DNA from 2 places in the Virgibacillus sp. FSP13 genome. Region 2 is predicted to be linked to the other one. Evidence: a T-box and tRNA genes for the amino acid it is inferred to sense, from the RefSeq annotation. Region 2 holds a T-box; the other holds one or more tRNA genes.
What was found. The T-box of region 2 lies ahead of tyrS (tyrosine--tRNA ligase). A T-box ahead of a tRNA ligase gene usually reads a tRNA of that ligase, here a tRNA-Tyr.
Positions count from the first base shown of each region.

Region 1: it has a tRNA-Tyr gene. The T-box ahead of tyrS (tyrosine--tRNA ligase) is inferred to sense a tRNA for this amino acid. The anticodon was not compared.

Region 1 is NZ_JBSVKG010000036.1:8,075-23,480, reverse strand. Features, by position in the region: rRNA gene rrf (5S ribosomal RNA) at 172-287, shown strand; tRNA gene ACW2QC_RS19130 (tRNA-Asn) at 312-386, shown strand; tRNA gene ACW2QC_RS19125 (tRNA-Ser) at 388-479, shown strand; tRNA gene ACW2QC_RS19120 (tRNA-Glu) at 495-569, shown strand; tRNA gene ACW2QC_RS19115 (tRNA-Val) at 652-727, shown strand; tRNA gene ACW2QC_RS19110 (tRNA-Met) at 755-831, shown strand; tRNA gene ACW2QC_RS19105 (tRNA-Asp) at 847-923, shown strand; tRNA gene ACW2QC_RS19100 (tRNA-Phe) at 945-1,020, shown strand; tRNA gene ACW2QC_RS19095 (tRNA-Tyr) at 1,039-1,123, shown strand; tRNA gene ACW2QC_RS19090 (tRNA-Trp) at 1,145-1,218, shown strand; tRNA gene ACW2QC_RS19085 (tRNA-His) at 1,229-1,304, shown strand; tRNA gene ACW2QC_RS19080 (tRNA-Gln) at 1,330-1,404, shown strand; tRNA gene ACW2QC_RS19075 (tRNA-Gly) at 1,410-1,484, shown strand; tRNA gene ACW2QC_RS19070 (tRNA-Cys) at 1,497-1,570, shown strand; tRNA gene ACW2QC_RS19065 (tRNA-Leu) at 1,578-1,659, shown strand; gene ACW2QC_RS19060 (acyl-CoA thioester hydrolase/BAAT C-terminal domain-containing protein) at 2,165-3,466, opposite strand; gene ACW2QC_RS19055 (GNAT family N-acetyltransferase) at 3,651-3,899, shown strand; gene ACW2QC_RS19050 (serine hydrolase domain-containing protein) at 3,989-5,005, opposite strand; gene ACW2QC_RS19045 (ABC transporter permease) at 5,332-6,366, shown strand; gene ACW2QC_RS19040 (ABC transporter ATP-binding protein) at 6,368-7,051, shown strand; gene ACW2QC_RS19035 (vWA domain-containing protein) at 7,177-9,102, opposite strand; gene ACW2QC_RS19030 (ATP-binding protein) at 9,337-10,209, opposite strand; gene ACW2QC_RS19025 (hypothetical protein) at 10,391-10,951, opposite strand; gene ACW2QC_RS19020 (hypothetical protein) at 11,115-11,732, shown strand; gene ACW2QC_RS19015 (hypothetical protein) at 12,029-12,718, opposite strand; gene ACW2QC_RS19010 (DUF2207 domain-containing protein) at 13,014-14,684, shown strand; gene ACW2QC_RS19005 (hypothetical protein) at 15,115-15,291, shown strand.
Region 2 is NZ_JBSVKG010000033.1:21,493-36,898, forward strand. Features, by position in the region: gene murC (UDP-N-acetylmuramate--L-alanine ligase) at 1-589, shown strand, start outside; gene ACW2QC_RS18595 (DUF948 domain-containing protein) at 1,170-1,580, shown strand; gene ACW2QC_RS18600 (YtxH domain-containing protein) at 1,600-1,992, shown strand; gene ACW2QC_RS18605 (cell division protein FtsA) at 2,057-4,189, opposite strand; gene ACW2QC_RS18610 (bifunctional 3-deoxy-7-phosphoheptulonate synthase/chorismate mutase) at 4,347-5,423, shown strand; gene ccpA (catabolite control protein A) at 5,546-6,547, shown strand; gene motP (flagellar motor protein MotP) at 6,606-7,430, shown strand; gene motS (flagellar motor protein MotS) at 7,420-8,223, shown strand; gene ACW2QC_RS18630 (acetoin utilization protein AcuC) at 8,241-9,407, opposite strand; gene ACW2QC_RS18635 (acetoin utilization AcuB family protein) at 9,404-10,054, opposite strand; gene ACW2QC_RS18640 (GNAT family N-acetyltransferase) at 10,054-10,707, opposite strand; gene ACW2QC_RS18645 (transglycosylase domain-containing protein) at 10,845-13,799, opposite strand; T-box leader at 13,960-14,193, shown strand; gene tyrS (tyrosine--tRNA ligase) at 14,340-15,406, shown strand, end outside.

The sequences.
Region 1 (15,406 bases), on a different contig from region 2:
TTATTTAGCTTTTAGGGTATAAACCTTATACATATTTCAAGTTTTTACTTGATTTTTTATGGGAATAGATTATAATATTGGTTGTCACTAATTTTATTGGCATCACTTGGATTGATGGTTTAAGAAACTTATGTTAAACTTATTTACGTCCTATAAACAATAACATGAAGGTCTGGTAGCAATAGCGGAGAGGTCACACCTGTTCCCATGCCGAACACAGCAGTTAAGCTCTCCAGCGCCGATGGTAGTTGGGGCATTGCCCCTGCAAGAGTAGGACGTCGCCAGGCAAGTTTCATTCCACATTGGATTATTCCACAGTAGCTCAGTGGTAGAGCTATCGGCTGTTAACCGATCGGTCGTAGGTTCGAATCCTACCTGTGGAGCCATGGAGAGCTGTCCGAGTGGCCGAAGGAGCACGATTGGAAATCGTGTAGGCCGCTATCGCGGCCTCGAGGGTTCGAATCCCTCGCTCTCCGCCACTTTTTAAATAAACTGGCCCGTTGGTCAAGTGGTTAAGACACCGCCCTTTCACGGCGGTAACACGGGTTCGAGTCCCGTACGGGTCACCACTAAATTTAATGGATAGTAGGGAAAGCATGTTAAATTCGCGACAACAATCGCCAACACATGCATTAGCATATCCTGTGCGTCGGAGGATTAGCTCAGCTGGGAGAGCACCTGCCTTACAAGCAGGGGGTCGCAGGTTCGAGCCCTGCATCCTCCACCATTAATAAAATAGTGTTTTTATTCATATCGCGGGGTGGAGCAGTCTGGTAGCTCGTTGGGCTCATAACCCAAAGGTCGTAGGTTCAAATCCTGCCCCCGCAACCAAAATTAAAATTTCATGGTCTGGTAGTTCAGCTGGTTAGAATGCCTGCCTGTCACGCAGGAGGTCGCGGGTTCGAGTCCCGTCCAGACCGCCACTTAATAATTTAATACATAAAGGCTCTGTAGCTCAGTCGGTAGAGCAACGGACTGAAAATCCGTGTGTCGGCGGTTCGATTCCGTCCGGAGCCACCATTTTTATTCCAATAATATGGAGGGGTAGCGAAGTGGCTAAACGCGGCGGACTGTAAATCCGCTCCCTCTGGGTTCGGCAGTTCGAATCTGCCCCCCTCCACCATCTTATTTTTTCAACTTAAGTAGGGGTATAGTTTAATGGTAAAACGAAGGTCTCCAAAACCTTTGATGTGGGTTCGATTCCTACTACCCCTGCCATTATATCATGGCGGTCGTGGCGAAGTGGTTAACGCACCGGATTGTGGCTCCGGCACGCGTGGGTTCGATCCCCACCGGTCGCCCCATTATTTAGTATTTGTTTAAAAAGTTTGGGCTATAGCCAAGCGGTAAGGCAGCGGGTTTTGATCCCGTCATTCCCAGGTTCGAATCCTGGTAGCCCAGCCATTTATGCGGAAGTAGTTCAGTGGTAGAACACCACCTTGCCAAGGTGGGGGTCGCGGGTTCGAATCCCGTCTTCCGCTCCATTACTACTTTTCGGCGGCATAGCCAAGTGGTAAGGCAGAGGTCTGCAAAACCTTTATCACCGGTTCAAATCCGGTTGCCGCCTCCAGACACATGCCAGTGTGGCGGAATTGGCAGACGCGCACGACTCAAAATCGTGTTCCTTCGGGAGTGCCGGTTCGACCCCGGCCACTGGTATCATAAGAGCTGATCTGACGACGTTCATACGGAATTAATCCGTATGAACGTCGTTTTTTTGCATTAAATGTTCGTAAAGGTTGTATATCGAAACGAAATTAGCGGTTTATCTTATTCAGAGTAATCATGTTTACGAAGAAGCTGACATCAAAAAGTAGTTTAGTTGGGGAAGCAAAAGCCGCAATTGAAATAATAAATAAATACCAATCTAATAAGGGGTGCCGAGATAGCTGAAGAGATGATTAATACTGTTCATTCAGTGAATACAAGACTATTTAAAGGTTCAATTAAATGCGTGGGTGTAGCTTTGAAATAAAGAAATAAAGTTTGATCAAAAATATCTCGTAGCCCCATAATTTACGTTAAATTAAAAGAATTTGTTTTGAAAAATGATGAACACTTACGGATGTAAAATTCCACAATCGGACCCGTATGCTTAGGATTAAATTATCTGGATTTGCTACTTGTTAATTGCAAGCAAGTGTTAGCTGTGTAAATTATCTTATTAAGTTGGGTCTTTTAATGTCTCGTTTAAAAATTGAACTGTTTGTTTCCATGAATCGTTCGCTGCTATCGCATTATCTTCTTTTGTTCCTCCAAAAATCATTCTCATATGAAATTGCGAGTTACCTGTGATCTGAGGGAGGTTGGGAAGGTTACCCGGAAATGGAGAAAAGTGTCCAGCATTTTCATAATAGATGAACTTATGCTTGCTTTTATACTCGTGATTTTGTAGACATCTCTCCATCCGTTTCGTGAAAAATACGGCAGGTTGGACATGGTCATCCTCACCAGCAAAAAACATCATTGGTGCCTTAATATTTTCAATAGATATTGCTGTTTCCTTTAATTGTTGTTCATCTTGTATATTATGGTTTATCACATCCAAACCCGAATAAGGTTTTCCAAGAATCCAATGTTTAAAAAAGGAAAATGTATCTCGTTTTGTGCGCTGGGCCCGAAGATAGGGAAGGGGTGCATTTTTATATGTCCATGCTGGTTTGTCCACTGGCTGCATATTGATAAGCCCGGGAAAAACAACTGCACTCGGGGCAACAGCAATTACCGAATTTATGTTAGGAAAAAGACTAGCATATAGTAACGCGAGTTCGGATCCTCGGGAGAAGCCGATGATGCCATAGCGTTTTTGATCAACCTGTGATAAGCCCTTTAAATATTGAAATGCATGGTCTACATACTCAAGCGGAATATTCACAATCCCTTTCGGTAAACCCTTTCGTCCGAAATAGGCTAGGGCTAATACAACGTATCCCTCACTTGCGAGCAAGGCAGCAGAAGATTCGTGTACTCCTGCATCTGATCCACCTACAATAACAACAGCAGGTAACGAATGAGCATTTTCGGGATAGAATAATGTCCCAAACATCGCATCATCATTCAATATTTTTTTAACAATGTTTTTTTTATAAAACGTTCGAGTAACTTGTTCCGAAGCTAATAATTCGCCATTATCATAAACTTCAATATTAATCACTAACGGATCCGGACTGTGTTTGATAAACATTCGATCTTTCTTAGACTGCATTGACCAGAATAATCCTAGTACATCAATGCCTTTGTAGTTACCTTCTATCGGTGAGTGTATATTTAAATCAATAAGACCGTTTTTATCAGATATATATGTTGCTTCAGAAGTAAATGTCTCTTGACGGTCGTCTTTAGTAGAAGCTTTAATAACAATTTGCCGTGATGGTTCGGTGGTATAGATTTGAAAAGAAATAGGTTCATCTGTTTTCGATTCCGTTGGCGTAATGTTAACTTTTATACGTTTATGAATTTGCGTCATTTTCACAGTTCCCCCTAACAACTTTTAATTGATTATTACGTTTATTCAACAAAATGGCCTGCTTGCTGAATTGAAAAAATTCAGCATATCAGCACGTATTAAACTTTATTTCAAAGTCACAGTGGGTTCCTAAGGAAGAAAAGCGCTATAAAGTAGAAATTTAGAGGGATAACTTAACCAGAATATCACGTACGTTACTAAAATAAACAAAATGATTGCTGGATTTAGTAACCTAACACATGGTGACCATCTCAATAGACTTTATGATCATAAAAATTATCATGGAAAAGGAATAGCTCGGTCTTGGTTGGAAGTTGGAAAAATTGAGTTAGAAGCAAAAAATAGAACTTCAAGCACGAATGCAAGTATTACTGCGGAGCCTTTTTTGAAAAACAAGGTTACACACCATATTCGAACAAAATGTAGAACGTAAGGACGTTACGTTGATAAATTATCATATTTAGACAACACTAACTTAATTTGATACGAATGAATAGGGAGCCAACAACAGCTCCCTATTCATTATTTTAACATTTCCTGTATTTCCGTTATAACCTCATATGCACCATCTGATTTGTTTGAACAGACCACAATATGCAACGATGTTTCCGGATAAAATACGGCACGAAAGTTAACTCCTGGATCATAACCCATTAATATATACTTTACAACGTGATCTTGATCCATTTGCATGTATAGCCCATATCCATAAAAAATATCTCCTTCAACATGGGATTTTGGAGCCAACAGTTTGTCAGTCATTTCTTTATTCAAAAGTTTATAATTGAATAAGCTTTCCCAGCACGTAACCATATCTTTTGCCGTTACATAAGCACCTCCATCCGATCCACCTTTTGCGGGGATGGAGTATATATTTGTTTTGTATCCGCCATCAGGTTGTTCGACATAACCTTGAGCAACTCTTTCAGGTAGGGAGTCCATTTCAAAATAGCCAGAATCATTCATGTAGGCTTTCTTAAAGATGAACTGTTCTACGTAATCACTAAAATTGTCGCCAGTCACTTGTTCAACAATTAATCCAAGGACAATGTATCCGGCGTTATTATAATGAAAGCACGTCCCCGCTGGCGATTTCATCTTTTTGTTTTGGAAGAATGGTAGAAAATCATGTAAGTTTCTCATCTGATACATCGGTTTTTGCAGCCATAGCTCTTCATAATCATCCATTTCTTCCTCATCAAAATAATCCGGTATACCTGATGTATGGCTAAGCAAATGGTAAATGGTGATGTTTTCATCAAAATAAGGAAAGTCTACAGCAAGACAATCTTTTAATCTTGTACCAAATGAAAGCTTTCCCTGTTCAACAAGCTGACAAATAGCAATTGCTGTAAAAATCTTGCACCCAGATGCAATCCCGTATCTTGTATTTTCTTGGTTGGTAATCTTCTCAGCACGATTCGAATAGCCATAACTTTTCGTGAAAACGGAATCCTTCACTTTTGCATATACAGTTCCAGAAAAGTTAACCTCTTTTTGTATTCCATTGAATTTGTTTATTAAATTTTTGAATTTCATATAGATTCTCTCTCCCTCATTATCTTTTTACTGTGTACTTTTTGAAAAAGATAATGATTAGAGCGTTCAGATTTGACGGATTGTAATCATTTTGAAAATCCCCTCCCATATCAAAGAATAACATAGATATTAGAATATTACAATAAATATTCGCAGGCATTATTTTGGTTAAGTTTCAACATCGTAGTCTTGTTTTTTAGATGAATTAATGAAGTACGGTTCAGACATTGTTAAGGGTATGTGTGAAAATGTAATTACCTGTTCATTTTCTGTTCATATAAGAGTTATAGACTAGGATTGTAGATCAGATATTGGAGGAATTGAAGATGAACCTTGCGTGGAAGGAAATGAAAAAGAATAAAATAAGATTTTTAATTTTAGGTTCAATTGTTTTTTTAATTAGCCTATTAACGTTTATTATTTCGGGTTTGGCGAATGGATTATCCCAAGATAATGCTGCATTAATTAAAGATTTACCAGACGGGGAATTTTATATGGATACAGATGCAGACGAAACCTATAATCTGTCGAGAATCGATAGCAGTACCCAAGAAAAATTGTTAAATAAACGGAATGATGCTGTAGCACTGTCGATTCAAATGGGCTTTTTGAATGATGAGAATGGCAAGCAACATAGTGTCTCATTTGTCACTTCAACCGATTCAAAGCTATTTAAGGATGTCAGTGCCGGGGAAGTGATATTAGATCGTTCAATGAAGGATAAAGGTTTAAAAGTTGGAGATATTTTAACAAACAATCAATTTGGTGGTGAATTTACTGTAAAAGGTTTTGTTGACCAAAAGAAGTTCAGCCATGCCCCAGTTGCCTATATTAGTAAAAAGGATTACAAAGAAATTTATGGAACAGATAAAATGCAATTGATTTTTGCACCTGGAAAGGATAAGGCATCAGAAGTGGCTGGATTACAGTCATTTTCCAAGAAGGAATTTCTCAATACGATACCAAGTTATAGTGCGGAGCAAATGTCCCTTAATATGATTGTCTGGTTTTTAGTTGTGATTAGTGGAATGTTGTTTGCAATTTTTTTCTATATGATGAACGTCCAGAAAATTGGATTGTACGGCATATTAAAAGCAATTGGATTGAAAACTAGTGCCTTATTCAAAATGATGTGGACACAAATGCTATTTATTACCGTAATAGCACTTGGTTTATCTGTTGCACTCAGTCAAGGATTTAATATGATTGCACCTGAAGGGATGCCTTTTAGTTTAACTTTTGAAACAACAACACAATTGTCGGTTGTCTTTTTAATTATTGGATTTATCGGAGCTACACTCTCGGGATTACAAACGAAAAAAGTTGAACCATTACAAGCAATACAACAAGGAGAGGTTTAACATGGAATTTTTTACAATAGACGAAGTGAAAAAGGCGTTCACTAATGGTGAAGTGAAGGAAGAAATACTAAAAGGAATCAATCTTACCCTTGAAAAAGGGGGGATAACAGCATTAGTAGGTGCATCAGGATCTGGTAAAAGCACATTGTTAACCATTGCTGCAGGACTTCAACCCGCATCAAATGGTCGGGTTATATTTGAAGGAAAAAATGTAAGTGATATGAACCAAGAGCAGATTCGGAAAATAAGGGCAAGTAAATTTGGGTTTGTCTTCCAGTTTGCACATCTTGTTCCTTTTCTGACAGTAGAAGAACAACTTAAGTTAATGCTGAATGTTTCGGAATCCAAATTAACGAAACATGATCAAAATAAAGAAATTGATAAAATTCTAGGTTTTGTTGAAATGGAACATCGAAAAAATGCTTATCCACCTTCATTGTCTGGTGGGGAAAAACAGAGGGTTGCAATTGCTCGGGCAATTATTCATAAACCTAAAGTTCTTTTTGCAGACGAACCTACTGCAAGTTTGGATTCAAAAAAGTCTAAAGATGTTATGTTGCTAATTCAGGAATTAACGAAAACACTTAACATTACTTCCCTAATGGTTACCCATGATGAGGAAATGCTTGTTTATGCTGATCATATCGTTAAAATGGGTGATGGGTTAATTTTGCAAAATGATTGAGTTTCGTGCTTAGTCTTGAGGATGGGGTTTAAAATTATATACGTATTCATTATACAGCCCTACCATCTTGTGTAGGGCTGTTTCTTTGTATTCGGTTTAAATATCTTGAGTAACCGACACCACACCTAAATCACCTTCATCAACAAGCGCTTCAACAACGGTGCAAACTGCTCAGGCAGCTCAGCGACACTTGGGACCATTAGACGTTCTTTCCCATATATGTTCTTCATCGTTGCATCCTCATGTTCATCAATCTCGCCATCTGCCAAAAACATGCCGATGACGTCAATCCCTTTTTTACGCGCCTCAGCCACCGCAACATTCGTATCGATAATCCCATTTTGATCATATCCTGAAGCTGCTGGTTCACCATCGGAAAAGACGAGCAGGAACTTGTTCTTTTCTCTTCTGGCTACTAACTCTTTTGTGATGACGCGGATGCTAAAGCCGTCCCGATTATCTTCCTCCGGCTCCAGTTGCATGATGTTGGCTCCGTCGTTTTGATAAAAAGAATCGATATAGGAATGGATCCGGTGAAAATAATTCGGCTGATAGTTTTCCTTTACCTCATTGGCATCTTCCCAAAATCCGATGATGGAGTGGGGGATTTTTAATTGATTTAATACTTCGTGAAATAATACAATTCCTCGTTTGGTTTCATCCATTTTATTGTGCATCGAGGCGGAACAGTCGACAAGTAAAGTGAATACCGCATCAATGTCACTTGACTCCTGGCTTTTTTTATAAAATACGCGGGGGTTCTCATCGATGACAAGCGGTAATAATTTTTTTGATAGTCTTCCATTGACTAAATCTTTTCGTGGTGCATTCTTTTTGTGTTCGATTGTTTTTTCAATGGTTGCTGCAAGCTTCCGTTTGAATGGCTCGATCTCACGGACGTATTGCCGATATAACTCCATATCAGCTTCGGACGGCATTTCTGCATTTTTTTCGATTGCGACAGCATGTTTATTTTCCACACCATAAATATTTTCGCCTCCGCTTGCTTCCTTTCCTTGCTTCTCCTCCTGTTTTTCCAGCGATTCTAGATCGGAATAGTCGTTCCGTTTACTTTTTCCAGAAGTGCCTTGAACGCTACCCATTGCTTGATCCGCGTCCTCGGTTTCTCGTGCGCCACCACCACGGATGTTTGTTTTCGTACCAACATCTAGTTCAAATTGGAGAAAGTTTTGTTTCCGATCACTATTTTGATTTTCTCGGTGCCAAGTGGAAAAAGGCTGATCAAAATACTCGCTGTTTTCTTCATCTACTTCTTCTATGTCATTGTTTGCCAGTTCATCGGTCCGGGTTAATTCATCAAATAACGTATTCCTTGTGTAGGACTCGATATGGGAAATGGGAAACGTAAAATAATCGTTCATCATGTCCTTATACTGCTCTGTTAGTGAAGATACGATTTGTTGTGCAATCTGTACGATATCTGCTGACTTTTTTGCTTCATAACTGGCGTAAAGTAATGGCTTGAGTCTTTCTAAATGTTCAAGCTGTACGTTATTTGCCTGAGGAAAATCAGGGTCAGGTTGATCGGTTTGCAATAATAGGTAGATCAGGCAAAATAGTTCATCCAGTGCATAGCTTTTTGTTACGTTTGTGGCTAATTGCGTTGTAAAATAGTGTTTTAGATAGTTGGTACGGATGGAAAAATCCCGTTTTGTCCCTGGTCTGACCCGTTTGATAATTTCCTCCAACCGAATATCTTCCAGTAACGTTACAAGTTGGATCCCGAATTTAGGCAACTTGGATTCGCCCATATCTTCCAAATATGTTTTCATGGACGGAATATGCGTTTGATTTAATGTCCCGATCGTTCGCAAAAAGACATCCGTTTTATAGCCGGGTTCCTTAATTTCAAGTTTATCCATATCCCAAATCTTACTGCCTGTCACTTTATGATCGATGATATCGATAGACGATCCGTACGTGTATTCAAAAGCTAAATCAGCGTTTCCGGATAACACTGTAGTTAGGTCTTGTAGTTGCAGAAAAAGATTCGTATCGATGTTTGTATCAATCCACCGGTTACCCTTCATCCAGCATGCTCCTTTCTAAAATAGGTTGTTCAAAAAGTCGGGTAAAAATGACACATCGAATTTCTTCGTTAGCTTGCTTTTCCGTTCCTCACGGGCTAAGGAACTTCTGCTAAAACCGCCCACGTCCTGTGGGCAACGCAGAAGTCACCACATCCTATGGAAGCCCGTTCCGGTACTCAAAGCTACGCTGCCTCGAACTTCTCGGTCCTTTTTATCCTCCTTTTTGAACACGCACTAAAATAGGGTGTCTGCTATATTGTTCACAAATTCTCGTTCGCGCTCTTCCTCTAGTTTATCTGCGATTGCCCGAATAACAGCGCGTTTCGCGGGAATTACCGTACTTAAATCACAAGCATCAAGCAATGCCCGGATCGATGCGGCATCTTCGGACAGTTTTCCCTGATATACAGCTTGAATGAGATCAGCGGACAATTTGGCAAAAAGATCAATGGTCGTTTTATTTGTTAGCCTTGTGTTCGTTTGGATCAACTGTTTGAGCTGTTCCCCTTCCAAATATGGAACATCAATAACGATGAAGCGATTTTTCAACGCCTCATTCAGTGGAACGGTACCAACATAGCCTTCGTTAATCGCCGCAATCACATTAAAACCTGCTTCTGCTGTCATGATTTCATTCGTAAACGGATTGGTAACCGTTCTTCGGTAGTCCAGCACCCCATTAATAAGTGGCAATGTCTCCGGTTTGGCCATATTTATTTCATCAATATATAAAAACGTTCCATGGTTCATGGCATTCGTTACGGGTCCCGGGACAAATTCAATCACTTGCTTTTGATCTTCATATGCTAACGTTTTAAAACCCATCAAGCTTTCCGCGTCGAGATCCACGGAACAATTGACATTGAACATCGGCTGCTGGAATAAATTAGACAGCGTTTCTGCAAATTTCGTCTTCCCAGCGCCAGTCGGTCCTTTTAATAAAATATTTTTGCCCATGCTTAAAGCGGTAATGGCATCGATGACTAGATCGATATGTGGTGGGACATAGCCGCCTTGGCGAATGAGGTTTTGCAATGTATCATCATTTCGTTTTGTTGCTTGTAAAAGTTCATTTATATTTTCAGGTAGGTCATAGTTTGTGTTCATTGATAGACTCCTTTCACAATGATCATTGTAAAGGTTGTGGGGTGGGAAGGCAAAGGATGCGAAGGGGAGGTGGGGTGGATATTGTTCTTGCAAATCATTAGCGAGTTATCAGCACCTTTGGATTCTAGAAATTGGGATGATAACTCGCTTATGAAAAAATTTTCGATATTACTGGTCTGGATTAATATTTTGACTGATAGCTCCCATCCTGATAAACCTTATATATTCCCGCTGTTCCTGAGCCCCCATCTTCCACCATCGACTTTGAAACAAGTTTTACCGTATAGTAAGATCCTTTATCATCTTGCTCTAACGTTCCACCCATATCATCGAATACGATATCGTCATTGTCCATTTCCAATTGCTGTTTTAGGTATTTAATAGCAGAACTTCCGGATGAGATATGTATATCATTCGTTTCGGTGGTTTGGGAATTTGAAGTTGTTTCTGCATTTTGATCATTTGTATCATTATCTACTGAACTATCATTCGTATTGTTTTCTGTAGATGTGGATTGACTAGTAGAATCAGGCTCGTTATTATCTTCCTCAGCTTGACTAGTATCCGTAGTTGAATCATCTTTGTCACGATCATCGTTATTCTCCCAAGCTGAACTATCACTTTCTAAGGATTGTGAATCAACACTTTCATTTTCAGCCGAACTTGCGGATGAGGAATCGTCACTGCATCCAGCAACAATAATGAAAAGTACTGGAATTAATAGTAGAATAATGCGTTTCATGAAAAATACTCCTTTTTATTTTTCATACTATATGGAAGAAACAGAGTAGTCAATGAAGTCTTCTTATATAACTGGAATCGCATCTTTGGTGTACGATATAATGGTAACAAAATCGGCTTTGAATAGAATCTACAAAACGATTCCATGAGAGGAGGAGCTATTAATGGATGTTTGGTATGTGAGCTATGGTTCGAATATTTGTGAGGACCGCTTTCTTTGCTATATTTTTGGTGATACCCCAAATGGTTCATCAACGAAGGAATGGGGATGTACGGATAAAACTGCACCAAAAAGAAGTGCAAAGGCGGAATTGCCATATCCACTGTATTTTGCCAAAGAACGTAGCAAATGGGGCGATGGTGGGGTTGCTTTTATTGGGGATATCCCGGTTGAAAAGGAACGAACGTTGGCAAGGAAATATTTGATTACATCCGAACAATTCTCAGAAGTCGTCGCACAAGAAAATAATCAGCCAGGCTTGCAGGTCGATTTGCAGCAGGTGATTCGAATGGGTAAACAAATGGTAACGGACGGCTGGTATGGATCAATTGTCTATCTTGGCGAGGAAGATGGATTTCCAATGTTTACATTTACAGCGAACACACCGATGGATCACACAATAGTTAACAAACCATCAGCAGCCTATTTATCGATGATCGCAAGGGGCTTGAAGGAACTGGGGTTAACTGAAGGTGAAATAGTTTCCTATTTTCTTGGGAAAGGCGGTATTGCGGGGCAGTTTACAGCTGCGACGTTAGCGGCATATATTGAAGAAGAATGAATGGAGTGATTGAATTCCCTTTTCTTCATGTACTCATATTTAACTATTTTACACTTCATTTGTATAAAAAGAATTGGCGGGATTATATAGCATCAAATAATCCTGCTACTTCCCGCTTTCTGATTAATTGGATTCCTCCTGCTATTTTCCACAATTGAGAGGAGAGCTTTTCCTTGGGCAGGTCGTGTATGAATGGAGGAAAGTCGCGCACGGTCCGAGGAAAGACGTTCACGAAGCCAAGCAGATCGTGCACATACCAGAGGAAGCCGTGCACGAAGCCGGGTAGGTCATGCACTCTACGGGGCAAGTATAATATCTCCAATCTCATCGGGAACAATTTGTAAATGATCCGGACTCCAGAACCACACATCCCCATCAAATTGTAATGTAAATTGATAGCTAATTGGTTTATCGTGGTAGAATACCATATGGTACATGACAGGATCTCCTTCTGATATGTCCGGGGTAAAGTCATTGCTTGTTTTTCCTTCATCAAGCAACTGAATCAATCTGTCTATTTCTTTTTCTCCTGATATAGCATGAAGCGGTTTTGGATTGGTATAGCCTTCGTAAATTTCGATCTTCTCGATGGTGTCTTTGTTCATATGTTGATAATTCCAGTTAGCTTTCGAGTCCTCATTCTGATAGATTTTGTACCCGTTAATCTCATGCTCATCACGTACAGCAAGAAGGTTTGGCATATCTTTTACCTGATATAATTTTGTTCCCTTTTTCAAAAATGCTGCATCCCCATCCTTAGGCTTATAGCTTGGATTGGAAATATTTTCATCAACTTGAAAATCCACTTGCCCGATTTCAGCACCAATGAAACGGCTGTCCGCAATTTTCACCGTATGAAGACTCTGATATTGTTCACCATCAATGTTTACAAAATCAACCCAATCGATGACTACTTCAGAAGTGTCAGAGTTTATATCACAGGCCACTAGACTTAGTAAAGTCAGAAGAAAGAATAATTTTCTCATTCTATCAATCCTCCTCAATTTTCTGTTTGCAACCCTGTCCTGGGAAGTAATACATTTCACATGGCTAAAAACAGATTTCACATCTTACGCAAATTATATTCATCGACAATGTAACTATTGGCCTCAAAATGAAAAATAATGTATACGAATTTATCCCGATTCTGTTCTAATAACTTATGGCTATCGTAGCATAAATAATGATTGATCCGTGTACAAAAACAACAGGCTAACGACCCAACGCCATGAAACTTATTCACATCCCTTTACGTATAAATGAATGGAAAGGGGTTTCGCCATGAAAAAATTACTCGCACTTATTCTATTAGTTGCTTCGATTACAATTTTTCCACTAACAACACATGCAATGGAATATTCCATTGAACATATGAAAATTGATGCATTTTTACAGGAGGATGGAACGGTAGATGTGACCGAAAAGCAAACGTACACCTTTGATGGTGAGTTTAATGGTATAACAAGGACATTGATTCCTAAAGAGGATACACAAATTATTAACGTGAAGGCGACGGAGGATGGAGAAAATTTAAAAGTAGAACAGGACGAAAATGAATATAAAATTTATCGCAAGGGGAAGGATGACCGGATTACCATCGACGTAAGTTATACGATCAAAAATGGCGTCCAGCTCTATTCCGATGTGGGGCAATTTAGTTGGCCATTTTTTGATGAAGGCAATGAATCGGATTATGGGCAGTTCGATGTATACGTTCACCCGCCGAAATCAACAGATGATGTGATTGCATTTGGCGATGAAGAGGCGTTTGGGACAGCAAAAACAAAAGAGAATGGCGTTGTGCATTTTGTGATGGGGGAGGTGCCAGCAGGATCAAACGGCAATATTCATGTTGCCTATGATGCAGCGCTTTTTCCAAGTGCAACAATGACAAAAGAAAAACCGATGCGGGATGAGATCTTGCAGGCAAAAACAGAGCTGCAAGAAAAACAGGCTGCCTTTGAGGAGCGGAAAAGCTTTTTAGAAAATCTGGCTCCATATATTGTTGGCATCTTTGCGTTTTATTTCCTTATCATCTGCTTTTCTGCATGGCGGAAGAAACACGCAATAGACATGGAAATCGAGCGACGAATTCCAACTGTATCCTTCATACCGAAAGCAGAGATGAGCATACCCGCGACAATATCCTTTATGAATTCGGGAATTATAGGGGCAGAAGGACTGACGGTAGCGCTAATGGATTTGGTTCGAAAAGGGTATGTGAAACGGGAAGATGAGAATACATTCCATGTTGTGCATCGCAATACGGACCACGATCATGAAAGTGATTTGATCCATTGGTTGTTTGATACGATTGGGCAAAATGAAGTATTTCACCTAAAGGATCTCGAAGCATACACCAAAAGTGAAACCAACCATTCTAAATATCAAAAAGATTATGAAGCATGGAAAGAAGCGGTACAAGAAGAAGTTAAGGGTTATCACTTATTTGAGAAAAAGACAAAAAAGCGTGTATGGATTGGTCTATCAAGCATTCCTTTAGTACCAGCAGCTATATTGTTTGGGATCCATGAATTGTATATGTGGATGATCTTCTCAGGCCTGCTATCCTTTGGGTTAATCGTATTTGCAATATTATATCGACCAAAAACGATGAAAGGCGTAGAAATTAGTCATCAATGGAAGGACTTTAAAGAGAAATACAAGAAAATGGATGTTGATGAATGGAATGAGCAAATGGATGATGACCAGAAACGTGCTTTCATCTACGGGATTGGGACGAATGATTGGCGAATCAAGAAGAAAAATGAGCAACTATTTGCGGCCAGTCCCAGTAATTCTGATATGTTGCTGTTCATGTTGATAGCAACATCCGCCAGTAACAACTTTGATCAGGCGAACAATACGGTATCTGCCTCCTCCTCAACCGGCGGCACTCCAGGCGGAGGAGCTGGTGTTGGTGGAGGTGGCGGTGGATCAGGCGCGTTTTGATTGTTTATAAAAAACACTGTAGGGGGAAGTTCTTACAGTGTTTTTTCTGGTGCAATGCAGGGGTTATCCGTCCTATTTATTTAAAAGGCTTTTTCAGCGATTTGAAAGTGTCAAAGAAAGCTTTGTTGGTAACCAAGTCGAATTGTTTCTCCTTTATCCTGATGATTGTCAGTCGTTAGGTAACATAATATAGGTGCCAATGGAGAGTACTGCTGTCCAAATAAAGCGTAACTTTTAGTCTACGAAAGTTAATTAACTTAATTTCCATAAATTTTATAAATTAAATTACTTTTTTGAAAAATGATTTAACTATGACGTTTAATGGTGTATAATGTATTTGGAGCTACTAAACTACTAATTTTTGGAGGGATTTTTATGAGTTTCTACAAAATTAATAGTTGGAATGGCGCTAGTTGTAGGTGCTGTTCTTGTGTCGAGTTCACCAGTCTTTGCAGAAGAGAATACGACAGAAGACGGTATGGAACATGTGAATAAACTTCAAGGATACGTTGATATTGAGAATGCAGAAACAACCATGAGCGAAGTTTTAACTTTTGATGAAGTTGTTGAAGGTATTGCAAAAGATAACAACATATCAAAAAAGTAGGCGAAGACCCAGGTTATTTCAAGTTTTACAAGTGATAAATCCCGAAAGTCATCTGTTTCACCTTACGCAGCCCATATCGAACATTAACATCTTATTTTACTGTTACATCAACCTA
Region 2 (15,406 bases):
TGTAAGAAATACGTTCTACGATACATTTACGATACCTGTTTATGGAGACCATAATATTTTAAATGCTCTATCCGTTATTGCCATCTGTCATTATGAAGGGATGCGCGCTGAAGACATAAAAAAAATCAGCACATTTCAAGGTGTGAAGCGTCGATTTACTGAGAAAAAAGCTGGTAATCAAATTTTAATTGACGATTACGCACACCATCCAAAGGAAATTACAGCAACAATTGATTCAGCGAGAAAGAAATATCCCGATAAATCAATTGTCGCTATTTTTCAGCCACATACATTTACACGAACAAAGACATTTTTGCAAGAGTTTGCTGACAGTCTGAATTTAGCTGATAAAGTATTTTTATGTGACATCTTTGGTTCAGCGCGAGAAGAAAGTGGAAAACTTACGATTCATGATTTGCAAAGGCTAGTTGATGATAGTGCAATATTAGATCTATCCCATACAGAAACATTGCTTGCTCATTCAGATAGTGTGTTAATCTTTATGGGGGCAGGGGACATTCAGAAATTTCAACAAGCCTATGAGGAACAAATAACAAAGTATAATAATACTAAATTAAAAAACGCGTAACTTAGAAGAGTCTGTAGTTTAAGTGCGTGTTCAAAAAAGGAGGATAAAAAGGACCGCGTCGACTAAAACCGCTGGCGTCCTGGGTCTGCGATTTCTCGACCCACCGGAAACATTTGCCACAACGCCGACATTAGCACGTCCTCGAAAAAGAAATACACTTTTTCTTCGTGCGATGTATCGCTGTCGTAGCCTTCCTTGTCCTGTGCGTCGAAAGTTCAAGGCGGCGTAGCTTTGAGTGCCGGAACGTATGCTATTAATACGTGAGGAAGAAATTCGATGTGTCATTTTTACCGGACTTTTTGAACAACCTCTTAAAGGGCTCTTTTTTTAGTCAATGTGTATACAAGCGTAGCAGTTACATAAAATTTTTAAAAATGGACAAGGAAATACACACATATTTGTCGAATTTATTGGAATAAACCTGTATAGTAGAAGTGATCCCTGTTTTTAACGTTTCATTTACGTGGATTAGGGTATTTAGTAAATGTTGGTTACGAAGTTTGAAAATTTGTCTATGACTACGAATCAACTTTACTGTTTATAATAAAATACATATATTTAGAAGGAGCTGAGTATGGAGATGGAATACTTATTAGCCATTGCCGCGTTTATTGCTGCTGTAGCTTTTGCTGTATTGGTAGCATATGTGGCAGTAACTTTAGTGGCAGCCCGACGTACTTTGAATAACGTTGCAGATACGTTGGAGGGCATGGAAAAACAAATGCAAGGACTGACAAAAGAAACAACAGAGTTATTAAATAAAACGAACAAGTTGGCTGAGGATGTAACTCAAAAATCTTCTAAACTTAATGGACTATTTGATGGTGTAAAAGGAATAGGCGAAACCGTCAAAGACTTTAATCAATCATTAAGACAAGTCTCAACTAGTATTAGTCATTCTGCTTCACAAAATCAGGACAAGGCATCACAGGCGGTAAAGTGGGGTTCGGCTATGATGGATTTATGGAAAAAGAATAAAAATAAATCATGATTTTGGAGGAGGAATTGAGATGGGAGACCAACAAGATCAAAGCATTAACAGCAAAGATTTTATGATTGGAACATTAATCGGCGGTATTGTTGGTGCGTCAGTTGCACTATTATACGCACCTAAAGCCGGTAAAGATTTGCGAGGAGAAATTAATGTAGGTGCTTCTCAATTAAGAGACCGGGCAAGTGATTGGAAAGAAATTGCTTATGAAAAAGGGTCAACGTATAAAAATAAAGCCGTAGATTCCGCTTCACAATTAACAAAAAATGTATCTGAAAAGACCCAAGGATTAACAAAAAAAGTACAAAACAAGTTTCAAGACCAAAGAACGAAAGAGGAAGAAGCATTAGAAGCAGTAGAAGAGGTTGCTGAAGCGATTGAAGAAGCTGCTGGCGAATTAGAAAAGAAATAATTTTATATTATGAAGATAAAGGCTCAATCAATGATAATTCATTTGATTGAGCCTTTTCGTGATATTAAGAGGTTTTCCAATCAATTGCTAGGTCATCTCCATGTTTAATCGTTTCATGGAATGTTGTTGGCTGCTGGTTTTTGTATAGTTTAAAACCTCCTGTTGCCAGTGATAAATCAATATCAACATACCGAAAAACATCTTGGAAAATATAAGGTGTAATGTCTTGTTGTGTGATTTCCAGTTTGTCACCCAGCTTAAGAGACGAATCTTTGGTTAGCTCTTGTTGATTTTTGTAAACATGGGTGAGTTGCTGCTCTAATACGATTGGTTGATCATTAAATGTTATTTTAATGGAATCTCTATCAGGCAGGTCAAGTTGCTCAAGTAAGCTTTCAATCGTTGGTGTATGTGTTGCCTGCATCAATAGCTTATCTCCATCTTTTAAGACTTGATTTAAATTAGCCTGTTTATGGTTTACAAATAGCTGTGTTTCATTGCTTTTCATCATTACTTTCTGACCGTTCACAAATACATAAAATGGACTAATAGCATAACGCTCTTCAGAACGTAACGTTTCAATAAAATCTTGAACCGTTCGTGGTTGATGTAATACAACTTGATCTTTGTCATTTAAGATATAGTCTTTTTCTTTTCGTTCTTTATTGACGTAAAAAGTTGTTTTTAATGGATATGCTACACTATTATAATATATGGTTAATGCCGAAGTTTCTCCTATTAGTTCTGCTAACGAAACGTGTGGATTTTTCCCATCTTGCCCTTTTTTGATTGTTATTTTATCTCCATTTGCAACATAGCTATCAACACTTGAGGGACTGTCATTTAACTGGATTAACGGGGCATTTCCATATTCACCAGGCAGTGTGATTTCCTTGCCATTTACAGTAACAATGGATGCGATACCAGGCTTGCCATACCATTTATTTATTTCAATACCAGCTTGGATAAAACAATCGCCAACCGTTAATTGTTTCATTTCAAACATGCGAATGGTCCTGTTGTTAACGTCTACACTAACATAATGGACTGGGTTTTGCTTAGCAGCAATTGCGATACCAATGGGGGTTACATAATCTGGCCCAAGAGGTAGATTATCTGCTTTTGTTATGTTAGGGATTGCATCAATTCCCCTTACAGCAACTCGATTCGCTGGCAATTGTAATTTAGTTGCCAATGCTTGTGTTATTCCTGGTGTTAGGCTTCCACCACCTACAAGCATGACAGCTTTTGGCGATTTTGAATTTAATTGAATTATTTTTTCTGTAATACCATTTGCTAGTTTTTCTACTCCTGAGGCAATATCGTTTACTAATGTGTCATAGGTGATTTGTGTATCAAATCCTAATATATCTTCAACGGTATCTTCCCCGTTGTTTACGATTGAACGCTTTGTCTGTTCTGCCTTAGGAAAGTCTAATAGATATGTATCACTAATTGCCTCTGTTATTTCATCACCGGCAATTGGAACCATTCCATAGGCGACAATTGTACTTTTGTCGGTTATGGCAATATCGCTTGTACCTGCACCAATGTCAACTAATGCTACATTAAGTCGCCGCATTGATTCTGGTATAAGCACATGAATTGCCGCAATAGGTTCCAATGTCAAAGCTTCCATTTCCAGATCTGCTCGAACTAATGCGGCCAAAAGTGATTCAACCACGACTTTTGGTAAAAAGGTTGCAATAATTTCAACTGTTGCTTGCTGACCATTTTGATCAATCAGTGAGCCAATTGTTTCTCCATCAAGTACATAATGAAGCACGGAATAACCAACACAATAATAGTTTATAGAATCAGTGTTATTTTCATGTGATGCCAAGTTTATTTGTGCGGCTTGCACAGCACTTAGTTCTAAATGTTTGATCGTATCCATTTCAACAATTGGTTGTTGATTTAAATCTATTTGTGCTGTCGCCTGAACTGTTTTGAGTGCTCTGCCGGCAGCAGCGACACAAACCGATGTTAATTCACCATGTGTTAGCTCTAACGCTTCTTTTACGTCTTTAATTACTTCTGCTACCGCAACAACATTATGTATTTGACCATCACGCATGGATCGATGCATATGTTCTTTGGTATAATAATCAATAAGGGTAAATCTTTCATTTTGTTTTTCTAGTATAATTCCGGTTACTGATCGCGTGCCAATATCGAGTGCCAATATCGAGTGCAAAAATGCGTTCTTCCATAATAAAAAATCCCTTTCAAGAAAGAATATAGTTATTATTATAAACTTTTTAATGACAAAGAAAAAATTTTTAGCTATAATGGTCTCTAATTATTAAATTTTCAACACTCTACCACACTAAATTTAGGGGGCGACAGACGATATGAATGAAATGGAACAATTACGTATTCAGATGGACAATGTAAACCTTAAGTTGTTAGAACTTATTAATCAGCGTGCAGAACTAGTGCAGCAAATTGGTGATATAAAGAATAAGCAGAGCATGAAACGATTTGATCCGGTACGTGAGCGGGATATGCTGAACCATCTTGTCGATCATAATGAAGGCCCATTTGAAAATTCTACAGTAGAGCATATTTTTAAGGAGATTTTTAAGGCAAGTCTGGAATTACAAGAGGATGATCATCGTAAGGCATTGCTCGTTTCAAGAAAAAAGAAACCGGATGATACCGTGATCGATATTAAAGGGGAGAAGATTGGTGATGGGCAAAGCCATTTTGTTTTCGGTCCTTGTGCCGTGGAAAGTTATGAGCAAGTTGCACATGTAGCTGAAGCGGTAAAAAAACGAGGGGTTAAATTATTGCGTGGTGGTGCTTTTAAACCGCGAACGTCCCCATACGATTTCCAAGGACTAGGTATTGAAGGATTGCAGATTTTAAAACGGGTGGCGGACGAATATGATTTAGCTGTTGTAAGTGAAATCGTTAATCCTGCACATATCGAAGCGGCTGTTGATTATGTTGATGTTATTCAAATCGGTGCTCGTAATATGCAAAACTTTGAATTATTAAAGGCTGCCGGTGATGTCGATAAACCGGTATTATTGAAACGTGGTATGTCAGCAACGATATCTGAATTTATTAATGCCGCAGAATATATTATTTCTCGTGGTAATGGAAATATTATCCTTTGTGAACGTGGAATACGAACGTATGAGAAGGCTACACGAAATACTCTTGACATTTCGGCGGTGCCAATTTTGAAACAAGAAACACACTTGCCTGTTATGGTAGATGTGACACACTCAACAGGTCGCAGGGATCTGTTACTGCCGACAGCAAAAGCTGCTTTGGCTATTGGAGCGGACGGGGTAATGGCAGAAGTACACCCTGATCCTGCTGTAGCACTATCAGATTCGGCGCAACAGATGGATATACCGATGTTTGAAACGTTTATGAATGAGTTGGAAAAATATAAAACAACTTCGACCCATGCCTAGTAATTTGAGGCTGATCATATCTTTGATCAGCCTTTTTATTTTTTAAACCATCATTTTGTGGTAGAGTATGATATATATAACATGTGAGCGTATCACGTTTAATCTTAGGAGGAAATGAACAAATGAACATAACAATATACGATGTGGCAAGAGAAGCGAATGTTTCCATGGCAACCGTATCACGAGTTGTCAATGGAAATCCAAATGTAAAACCAGTAACACGAAAAAAAGTATTGGCAACAATTGAACGGTTAGGGTATCGTCCGAACGCTGTTGCTCGTGGGCTGGCAAGCAAGAAAACAACGACAGTGGGAGCAATAATTCCGGATATATCAAGTATTTTCTTTGCTGAATTGGCTAGAGGAATTGAAGACATTGCAACCATGTATAAGTACAACATCATTTTAAGCAATTCTGACCAAAACAAAGATAAGGAATTGCAGTTGATTAATACAATGCTTGAAAAACAGGTTGATGGTATTTTGTTTATGGGTGGTAATATTACGGAAGAACATGTCAATCAATTTAAAACGTCATCTGTTCCGGTTGTCTTAGCAGCAACATATGACGAAACGGAGACAATACCATCTGTAAATATTGATTATGAAGTTGCTGCTTTTGAAGCAACAAAGTTTTTAATTGAGCAAGGTAATACACACCCTGCTTTTGTTTCCGGTCAAGATGGTACAAACATTAATCAGCAAAAATATGAAGGCTTCAGAAGAGCGCTGAAGGAATCTGGAATTGAGTTCAATGAAAATTATATGGTGCAAGGTGATTATTCCTATGATTCAGGTTTAGAAGCTATAGAGCAGCTTTTGGCACTTTCTGAACAGCCAACCGCTATCTTTGTGGCTTCCGATGAAATGGCATTAGGTGTTATCCATGGTGCACAGGATAAGGGCTATCATGTACCAGAGGACCTTGAAGTTTTTGGCTTTGATAATACAAGACTTGCGACAATGGTACGTCCAACGTTATCAACTATCGTACAACCAATGTATGATATTGGAGCCGTTGCAATGCGATTATTGACAAAATATATGAACAAAGAAGAAGTAAACGAGAAAAAAGTTGTTTTACCACATCGAATTATCGAAAGAGGCTCAACAAAACAAAAATAATGCCGATATAAAGAGTAAGTAGAACTGACTTATTCATCTGGATTTGGGGAGATAGAGTATGAGAAAAAGAGATATATTAACTCCAATTGGCATTACGTTAGGGTTTATAATGATTATGCTCGCTATTTTGACAAAAGGCGGGAGTCAAGGAGCAATTACATTTCTTGATGTTTCTTCTATTTTCATTGTAATTGGTGGATTAATTGCCTCGTTAATGATCAATTTTAAAATGACACAAATGAAATTAGCGAGGAAAGTATTGAAAGAAGCATTTCGTCAAAATAATCAACAACTTCCAGAATTAATCAAGCTCTTTGTGCGATTATCGGAACGGGCAAGACGGGAAGGAATACTGGCATTGGAAAATGAACTTGATGAAGTAGATAATCCGTTTATTAAAAAAGGTGTATTGCTTGCCGTTGATGGGATTGAGCCAGAAGTTATTAATGATATTATGAATGCTGAAATTACTGCAATGGAAGAACGTCACTATAAAGGACGAGCAATCATCGAAAAAGCTGGTGAATATGCACCTGCTTGGGGAATGATCGGGACACTAGTCGGGTTAGTTTTAATGCTGAATAACCTGCAGGATCCGGCTACATTAGGACCTTCTATGGCTGTAGCATTACTTACAACGCTTTACGGAACAATACTTGCCAATTTAGTATTTATCCCAATGGCAAGTAAATTAGAAGGTAAAACAGAAGAAGAAGTTTTTATAAAACAAATTATTATCGAGGGAATTATTGGTGTTCAATCCGGACAAAATCCAAGGATCTTAGAAGAAAAGCTTAGTGCCTTTCTTCCTAGCGAATCTAAACAAATAGATGAACAACAAGATGAATCTGCGTTCATGGAGGAGAGCGTTCATGAAGCGTAGACAAATAAAGAAAAGCAGGAAGAATGGTGCACCGAAATGGATGGTAACTTATTCAGATATGGTTACCCTAATCCTTGTCTTTTTTATTCTACTATTCTCCATGTCACAGATTGATGCCGCTAAATTTGATGCTATTTCTGAGTCTTTTCGTAACCGGATGATTTTTGACTTTTACCCATCACCTGTACCAATGGAAAATCCAACTGAAAACACGAGTGATCAGGAAAGTGGTAAGAATTCGAATGAATTTGAGAATCCGACACAGTTAGAAAATAAAAATGATCGGGATGAAGAAGGTTCTCATAAAGAGGATTCGCTGAGCAACTTAATGAAAGATGTTGAGGAATATTTAGACAAAAATAAGCTGAATAATGTCGTATCAGCAAGCAGAACAGAACGTGGTGTTGTTCTGGTGTTGCAGGAGCGTATTCTATTTGATACCGGTGAAGCAGCCATTCTTGATTCTGGTAAGCCTTTTTTAAATAAAATCGGGACGCTATTAAAAAAGATTCCTAACCATGTTAAAGTAGAAGGACATACAGATAGTCGTCCTATTTCTAATTTCCGCTATCCATCGAATTGGGAATTATCTGGCGCTAGAGCAAGTAGTGTTATTCGATACTTAATTAAACAAAATGATTTCGATGAATCACGGTTTTCTTTTATAGGCTATGGCGATACAAGGCCAATTGCACCTAATGATTCCGAAAAAAATTGGAGCAAAAACAGACGCGTCGAAATTGTAATATTGGAAAACGATGCTACAGAGCAAACGGGAGATGACATGAATTAGTCATCTCCCGTTTGTATTTATCCATGGTTCTGTTGATTTCTCGTATATTTCATCGCGCTAAGTAGGAATTTAGCATTTTTTTCCGTGATTTCCGCTTTTCTTGGTATTTCCGGTACAATATTATTGCTGTCATGCCAGGCTTTTGGAAGTGTTACTGGTGCTTGCGATTGCCATTTGGATAGCCATGAAGTTGGAATGTTGCCTGTTTGTGGCTCACCTGTTTTCATGATATTCCAAATCTGTGCCCATGCTCGTGGGACAACACGCCAAATATCATAGCCACCACCGCCTAACGCAATCCATTTTCCACCACAGTACTCGTGGGCCAATTCATGTGCCAACATTGGTATTTTGTCATAAATAGCCATTGTCCCACAAAGATGTGTCAATGGATCATATACATGGGCATCCGCACCATTCTGTGTCACGATCACATCTGGTTTAAAGTAGTTGCAGATTTCTCTGAAAGCGGATTCATAGACTTGTAAAAAAGAGTCATCCTCTGTGAAGGCATCGATAGGTATGTTAAAGGTATATCCATGTCCTTCTTTTATGCCGCGTTCATTCACATTACCGGTGCCAGGGAAAAGATATCGTCCTGTTTCATGGATGGAGAGTGTGCAAACGTTTGGATCTTCATAAAATGCCCATTGTACACCATCTCCGTGATGTGCATCTGTATCAACGTATAAAACTTTTGCATCATATTTTTGTCGAATGTACTTCATTGCAACTGCACCGTCATTATAAATACAAAATCCAGATGCCTTTCGTTTGAATCCGTGATGAAGCCCACCACCTAAGTTAAGTGCATGAAGGGATCTGCCTTCTAGTACGGCATCAACAGCATTTAACGTGCCACCGACAAGGGAACTGGATGCCTCATGCATATTAATAAACATTGGTGTATCCTCGGTGCCAAGCCCAAATTCCAGACCTTCATCTTCGGTTAGTTTTCCAACACTGGCCTTTTTAACAGCTTGAATAAATGCTTTGTCATGAAACAGTGCCAGTTCCTGATCTGTTGCTTTTCGTGGCTTGATTATATCGTTTTGATTAAGTGTGTTCGCTTCTTCTAGTAGTTCTTTTGTTAATACCACTCGTTTTTGGTTAAAAGGATGATCCGAATGAAAGTGATAATTTAAATAAGCATCAGAAAAAACAAACGAGGACTCGCATGTCATGATTGTGTCCCCAGCTGATCGTTCGGCCATATCAGTTCATAACCAGCATCGCGCAAATCTTGAATTACTGGTAACGGATTCATGGTCTGAATACGAAAAACTAATATTTTATAGTTCGGATCATCCTTATAGGGATAGACAAGTACGGATGTTATGTTTGTTTTGCGTTTTCCAAATATTGCTGTCACTTCAGGTAATATTCCAGGTTTGTGTGGTGCCTTAACTTCGATATGTGAGCTTTGTACATTTGTTCCAGTTAATTGTATTAATGTATGGAGCATATCCTTTTCCGTAACAATGCCGATTAATTTGTTGTTACTAACAACAGGAAGACAAGCAAACTCCTCTTCATAAAAAATGCTAGCAATTTCTTCAACAAAATCAAGCGGGTGAACAGTTATAACTGGTTGACTCATAATCGTTTGAATTTCATTTTTTAACTCATGTGGGTGTGAGTTTTTACTAAAAATAGATGGACTAGCATCACGAACATCGCGATCAGAAACAATCCCTATTACTTGGTTTTTTGCACCGATAATTGGGATATGTCGGATGTGATGTTTTTGTAAAAGTTGCAATGCCTCGGCAATTGTTGCAGTTGGCGGTAATGTCTGAACATCCGTTTTCATTATTTTTTCTACAAGCATTACAATCCCTCCCTCATATTTCGATAATGGTGTCTTTGTAAAAATCGTAATGTATCAAATTGGTTAATTGAGTCATCTGGCACGTGCTTACCAATCCGCACCATTAGGCAGTTGGCGGGATGGGAAATAATCTCGGGATCGTCCGTTGGAGCAGGGGATAGACCGCCGGCAGCCATCATTTTTTCCATCACTTTACGATAGTCCCAGACACTTAGTTTTGTACCATTTAAATCCCAATGCCAGTAATACTCAGTTGATATTATAATATAATTTTCCATATAGTCATCCATCATGGAGACCTGTAATAAACCGGAGGCGATCTTTGCACTTCGATATTTCGGAATAACTTCGATAGCACCTAATTCAATAAGGTCGTCCATTTTAAATTCGGACCACCTCTCTAGTGGATCCGGATGTAAATATGTGACGTAACCGATAATAGTATCGTTTGTCCTGGCAACAATAAGTCGACCTTCCGGAAAGTCTGCAATCCCTAAAATAGCCTCAAACTGTTTAGGGGCAGGACGAAAAGCTGTTAAATCCTCATGAAAATGATAGTTTTTTAGTTCGGTTGATGATAATGGACCTTCAATGATAACGGGTCCATGCGTTGTGTCACGTGTTATAGTATGATAGGTTTTCGTATGGTTCATTTATTCACCACCTATTAGTTGATTAACAATACGATATAACTTCATTATACAGGATTATAATATAGATTTTTAGTAAAAGGCTGAAAACTTTGGGCGAAAATTTAACAAAAAAAGAAGGGGATCATCCCTTCTTTTGTTTAACTATCTTCTTCTTCGGAATTATCAGCAGTATCTTCTGAATTATCTGTGGTGCCTTCACCGTTTTCTTTACTAGCACCATCATCTGTGTTTTCCGTATTATCAGTACTTGCATCATTCTCCTTTGGCTCTTCGTTATTCTGTTTATCTTTGGTAGTTTCTTTGCTAGGATCAGAAACGTTTCCAACTTCAACTTCATTTGAAACAGCAGATTCTAAACCAAAATAATCAACTGCTTTGACAATATACACTGCACCGTTGTTTGGAACCGAATACCCAGTGGATGTTGTGCTCCCAACAAGTGAGAATGCTCCGCCAGATTTCGCTGCTTGATAGATCCGGTAACCAACGACATCGGCACTACTTGATTTTGCCCACGTTATTTTGTTTCCGGAATTTGAAACCGATGCTGGCGCTCCAGGTTGTTTGCCATCATTGTTAATTGTGCTGCCACTCACTCCTGAACTTGTTGTACTTATTTTCTCCCACAGATCCCGATTTGTGCGAGGGAATAAAACAGATAAATCACTATACCTATCATAACCATTTCGTTTTAAAAACGCAGGATTAAATGCGAGACCACTTCCAGTTGTAAACTCTTTTGGTGTTTTTGGACCGGCAGCTACTGTTTTTCCATTAACCTTCACTAAACTCCCACTACCTATAAGACTATCATCTGTTTTGGTAGGGACATATTTTGCGTTAAATAAATCAGATCTAATTAATCCTGCCTTTTGACACAAGTCTGATGGCAACATCCCGGAAATAGCACAGTAGCTGCGGGAAACAATGCCATCTGGACGTTTAAAGTTGTTCGCTGGCGCTATTAAATCAGGGTTAAGTTCAGTAGCTTTGTTAATAAGCTTTGCCCATAAGTTTATGTTGCGGTTACTATAGCTCAACGAACATCCACCACATCTGAGACTTTTTGGGGTATCGTATCCCATCCATGTACCAAATGTTACGTTCGGATTTGTGGCGACAAACCATGTATCCTTCCAGTCTTGGGATGTTCCGGTTTTACCAGCCCAGTCTACACCAGGATTTCGTAATTGGGAATTGAGATATCCTCCTGTACCACTACGAATAACGTCGCGCATCATGTCAAGAGTTAAATAATTGGTTTGTGGTGTAAAAACTTCAGCAGGTTCACTTTTATGTTCATAAATCACATCGCCATCTCTTGTCTCTATTTTATCGATCATATAGGCATCGACAAAATTACCATTATTACCAATGGTAGCAAACGCATTCACATTTTCCTCAACAGTCAATCCATATTTTGGCTGGCCAAGTGCTAAAGAACGGTTGTAATGATCCCCCTCTGTCAACGTAGTAATACCCATTTTTTCCAAATAGTGTGATACAGGGTCATTATTGATAATTCTACTATATACGTTAACTGCAGGGATGTTATAGGATTGTGCCAATGCTTGACGTGCAGACACAAGGCCATGATAACCACCAGCGTAGTTTCCAGGAGTATAGCCGCCAGCAAACGTCGTCTTATAATCTAAAATAGGTGTTCCTGGCTGAACTACACCTGCCTCCATTGCGGGTCCATATACAAGTATTGGCTTCATTGTACTACCATTGGGTCGTTCCGCATCTGTCGCATAGTTTAGTTGGCTATTATCAGAGTAACCACGTCCGCCAACAAAGCTAAGTATTTTTCCGGTTTTGTTTTCTATTAAAATACCACCTGTTTGGACAGGTTCCATTATTTCTTCCTTTTCACCTTTTTCATTTTCGATCGTTTCAGGACGGTCTGGGCCATACCCCTTATAGTTTTTTGCGATTTTCTGGAACGCATCATACGTTTCCTTATCGATTGTTGAGTGTATTTCATAGCCATTTTGTCGTAATTCACGATCTGCAAGAATTCTATATTCCTCTTTTAAATCCTTATCATTTTCTAAATCATCTAATGTGTATCCATCATCCTTAGCTAATTGTTTGGTAAGGATTTCTACTGCCCGTTTTTCTATTTCAAAAGTTAAATATGGGTATTTTTCGAGCGAAGAATCGGTAGCCTCCTTGAAATCTGCTGTGATATCGTATTTAAGTGCCTTGATGTATTCTTTTTTGGTAATGTATTCTTCGTCATACATCCGTTCTAAGACAGATTTCATTCGATTTATTCCAGGTTGTAAATCAGCTTTATCTTTTAATCCACCATTATTAAGAAATGGTGTATAATAGGAAGGGCTTTGAGGTAACCCCGCTAAATATGCTCCTTGTGGCAAATTTAGATCTTTCGCATCAACATCAAATATCCCCTTAGCGGCTGTCTGGATCCCAGCAATGTTTCGTCCGGATGCATCACGGCCATAAGGAATGATATTTAAGTAGGCTTCTAGAATTTGATCTTTCTCAAAGAATTGTTCTAATCGCAATGACAATAGTATTTCCTTTGCTTTTCGTTCAAAGGAGACTTCATTTGTCAATATTTGGTTTTTGATTAGTTGCTGTGTTAATGTACTGCCGCCCGTTTTCACATCAGCGTTTGTTGCTTCTTGAACAATGGCGCGAACGATTGCCTTGGGTACAATGCCCTTATGTTCTCTGAAACTTTCGTCCTCTGTTGCAATGACAGCGTGTATTAAATTATCAGATACATTTTTTAGGGCAACCTCTTCTCTATGTAAATCAGATCGAATATTTCCTATGTATTTATTTTCGGCAAAATACAGTTTCGACGTTTCTTCATAATTATAAATAGATTTTTCCATACTGGCGTAACTTCTGATTGGTTCATCTTTTACCAGGGAAGCAAAATAGCCTGCCCCCACACCACAGGCAAAGAAAAGACCAACTGCACCAACAATAATAAAAAATAGGATAATATTCCAGGAAACATCATAGGTAATACGGGAGGAACGCTGGATCTTCCCAGTTTCCCATATATTTTTAAACTTTCGGAAATATTTATGAAGCATTTGTTTAACGTTCAAGATAAAAACCTCCTAAAATTCCATACTATATTATAGCATAAGTGCGATTTCTGTAGTATAGGAAATGAAATTGATTTTAAGTTATTATGCAGCTTAAAGGATTTTACTGTTGCATTTTATGTGAATGTATGGTAAAAATTAATAATAATAATCTTATATAAAATTGGCTTTGAAGGATCGAAGTAGTTTTGCATTTCCCTGTTTAAGAGAGCCAGCGGTAGGTGAAAGCTGGTATATATTTGCAAACGAATTACAGTCTGGAGCTTTTTCTTTTCATGATAGACAAATCCTAACTGTTGTCTACCAAAGAAAACGGTGTGATCATCGTTATCAACCCCAGAGTGGCATATTTATGCAACAAGGGTGGTACCGCGAATAAAATCTCGTCCCTTTACCTTATGGGATGGGGTTTTTTATTTTGCCGTATGAAAGATTGAAATTTTATACGATTAAAGTATAAGTATAACACTTCGGTCCCCGGTTTAGACGAGGTAAATGCCGAGTTTTCTAACAAATTATCGATAATGGAGTGTGAAGTGAATGAACATTTTACAAGATCTCAAACATCGTGGATTGGTTCATCAAACAACTGATAATGATGGTTTGGAAAAATATTTACAAGATAATCAGGTTACATTGTATGCTGGTTTTGATCCAACTGCCGATAGCTTGCATATTGGTCATTTAGTTCCTGTATTAATGCTGAAACGATTTCAAAAAGCTGGACATAAACCAATCGCTTTGATTGGCGGTGGAACGGGAATGATTGGGGATCCGAGTGGTCGATCAACTGAACGTTCGTTAAATGATGCGGCTGTTGTCAAAGGATTTAGTGAGAAAATCAAACAGCAGTTAGCACACATACTTGATTTTGATCATGGGGAGAATGCTGCGGTTGCTCGCAATAATCATGATTGGTTAGCAAGCATGACGATTATCGACTTTTTGCGTGATGCCGGTAAGCATTTTGGGATTAATTACATGCTTGCAAAAGAATCGGTTTCAGCACGAATCGAGCAAGGTATTTCCTTTACCGAATTCAGTTATATGATTTTACAATCGCTTGATTTCCTCAAATTGTATGAACAAGAAAATTGTACATTGCAGATTGGTGGTAGTGATCAATGGGGCAATATTACTGCTGGGATGGAATTAATTCGCCGGACAAATGCGCAACCAGATGAGGAAATTAAAGTTTACGGATTGACAGTTCCACTTATTACCAAAGCAGACGGCACGAAATTCGGCAAAACTGCTGGCGGGGCTATTTGGTTGGATCCGGAAAAGACGACTCCATATGAATTTTACCAGTTCTGGATCAATACAGATGATCGCGATGTTATCAAGTTTTTGCATTACTTTACGTTTTTGGAACAAGACGAAATGGATCAATTGCAGGAAGAAGTAGAAAATCATCCGGAAAAACGGCTGGCACAAAAGCGATTGGCAGAGGAAGTTACCCGAATGGTTCATAGTCAAGAAGCGCTTGACCAGGCACAAAAAATATCTGCTTCGTTATTCAGTGGTGATGTCAAGCAATTGTCTGCAGATGATATTGAGCAAGGATTTAAAGACGTTCCAACATATGAACTAGGAAAAGAGGAAAT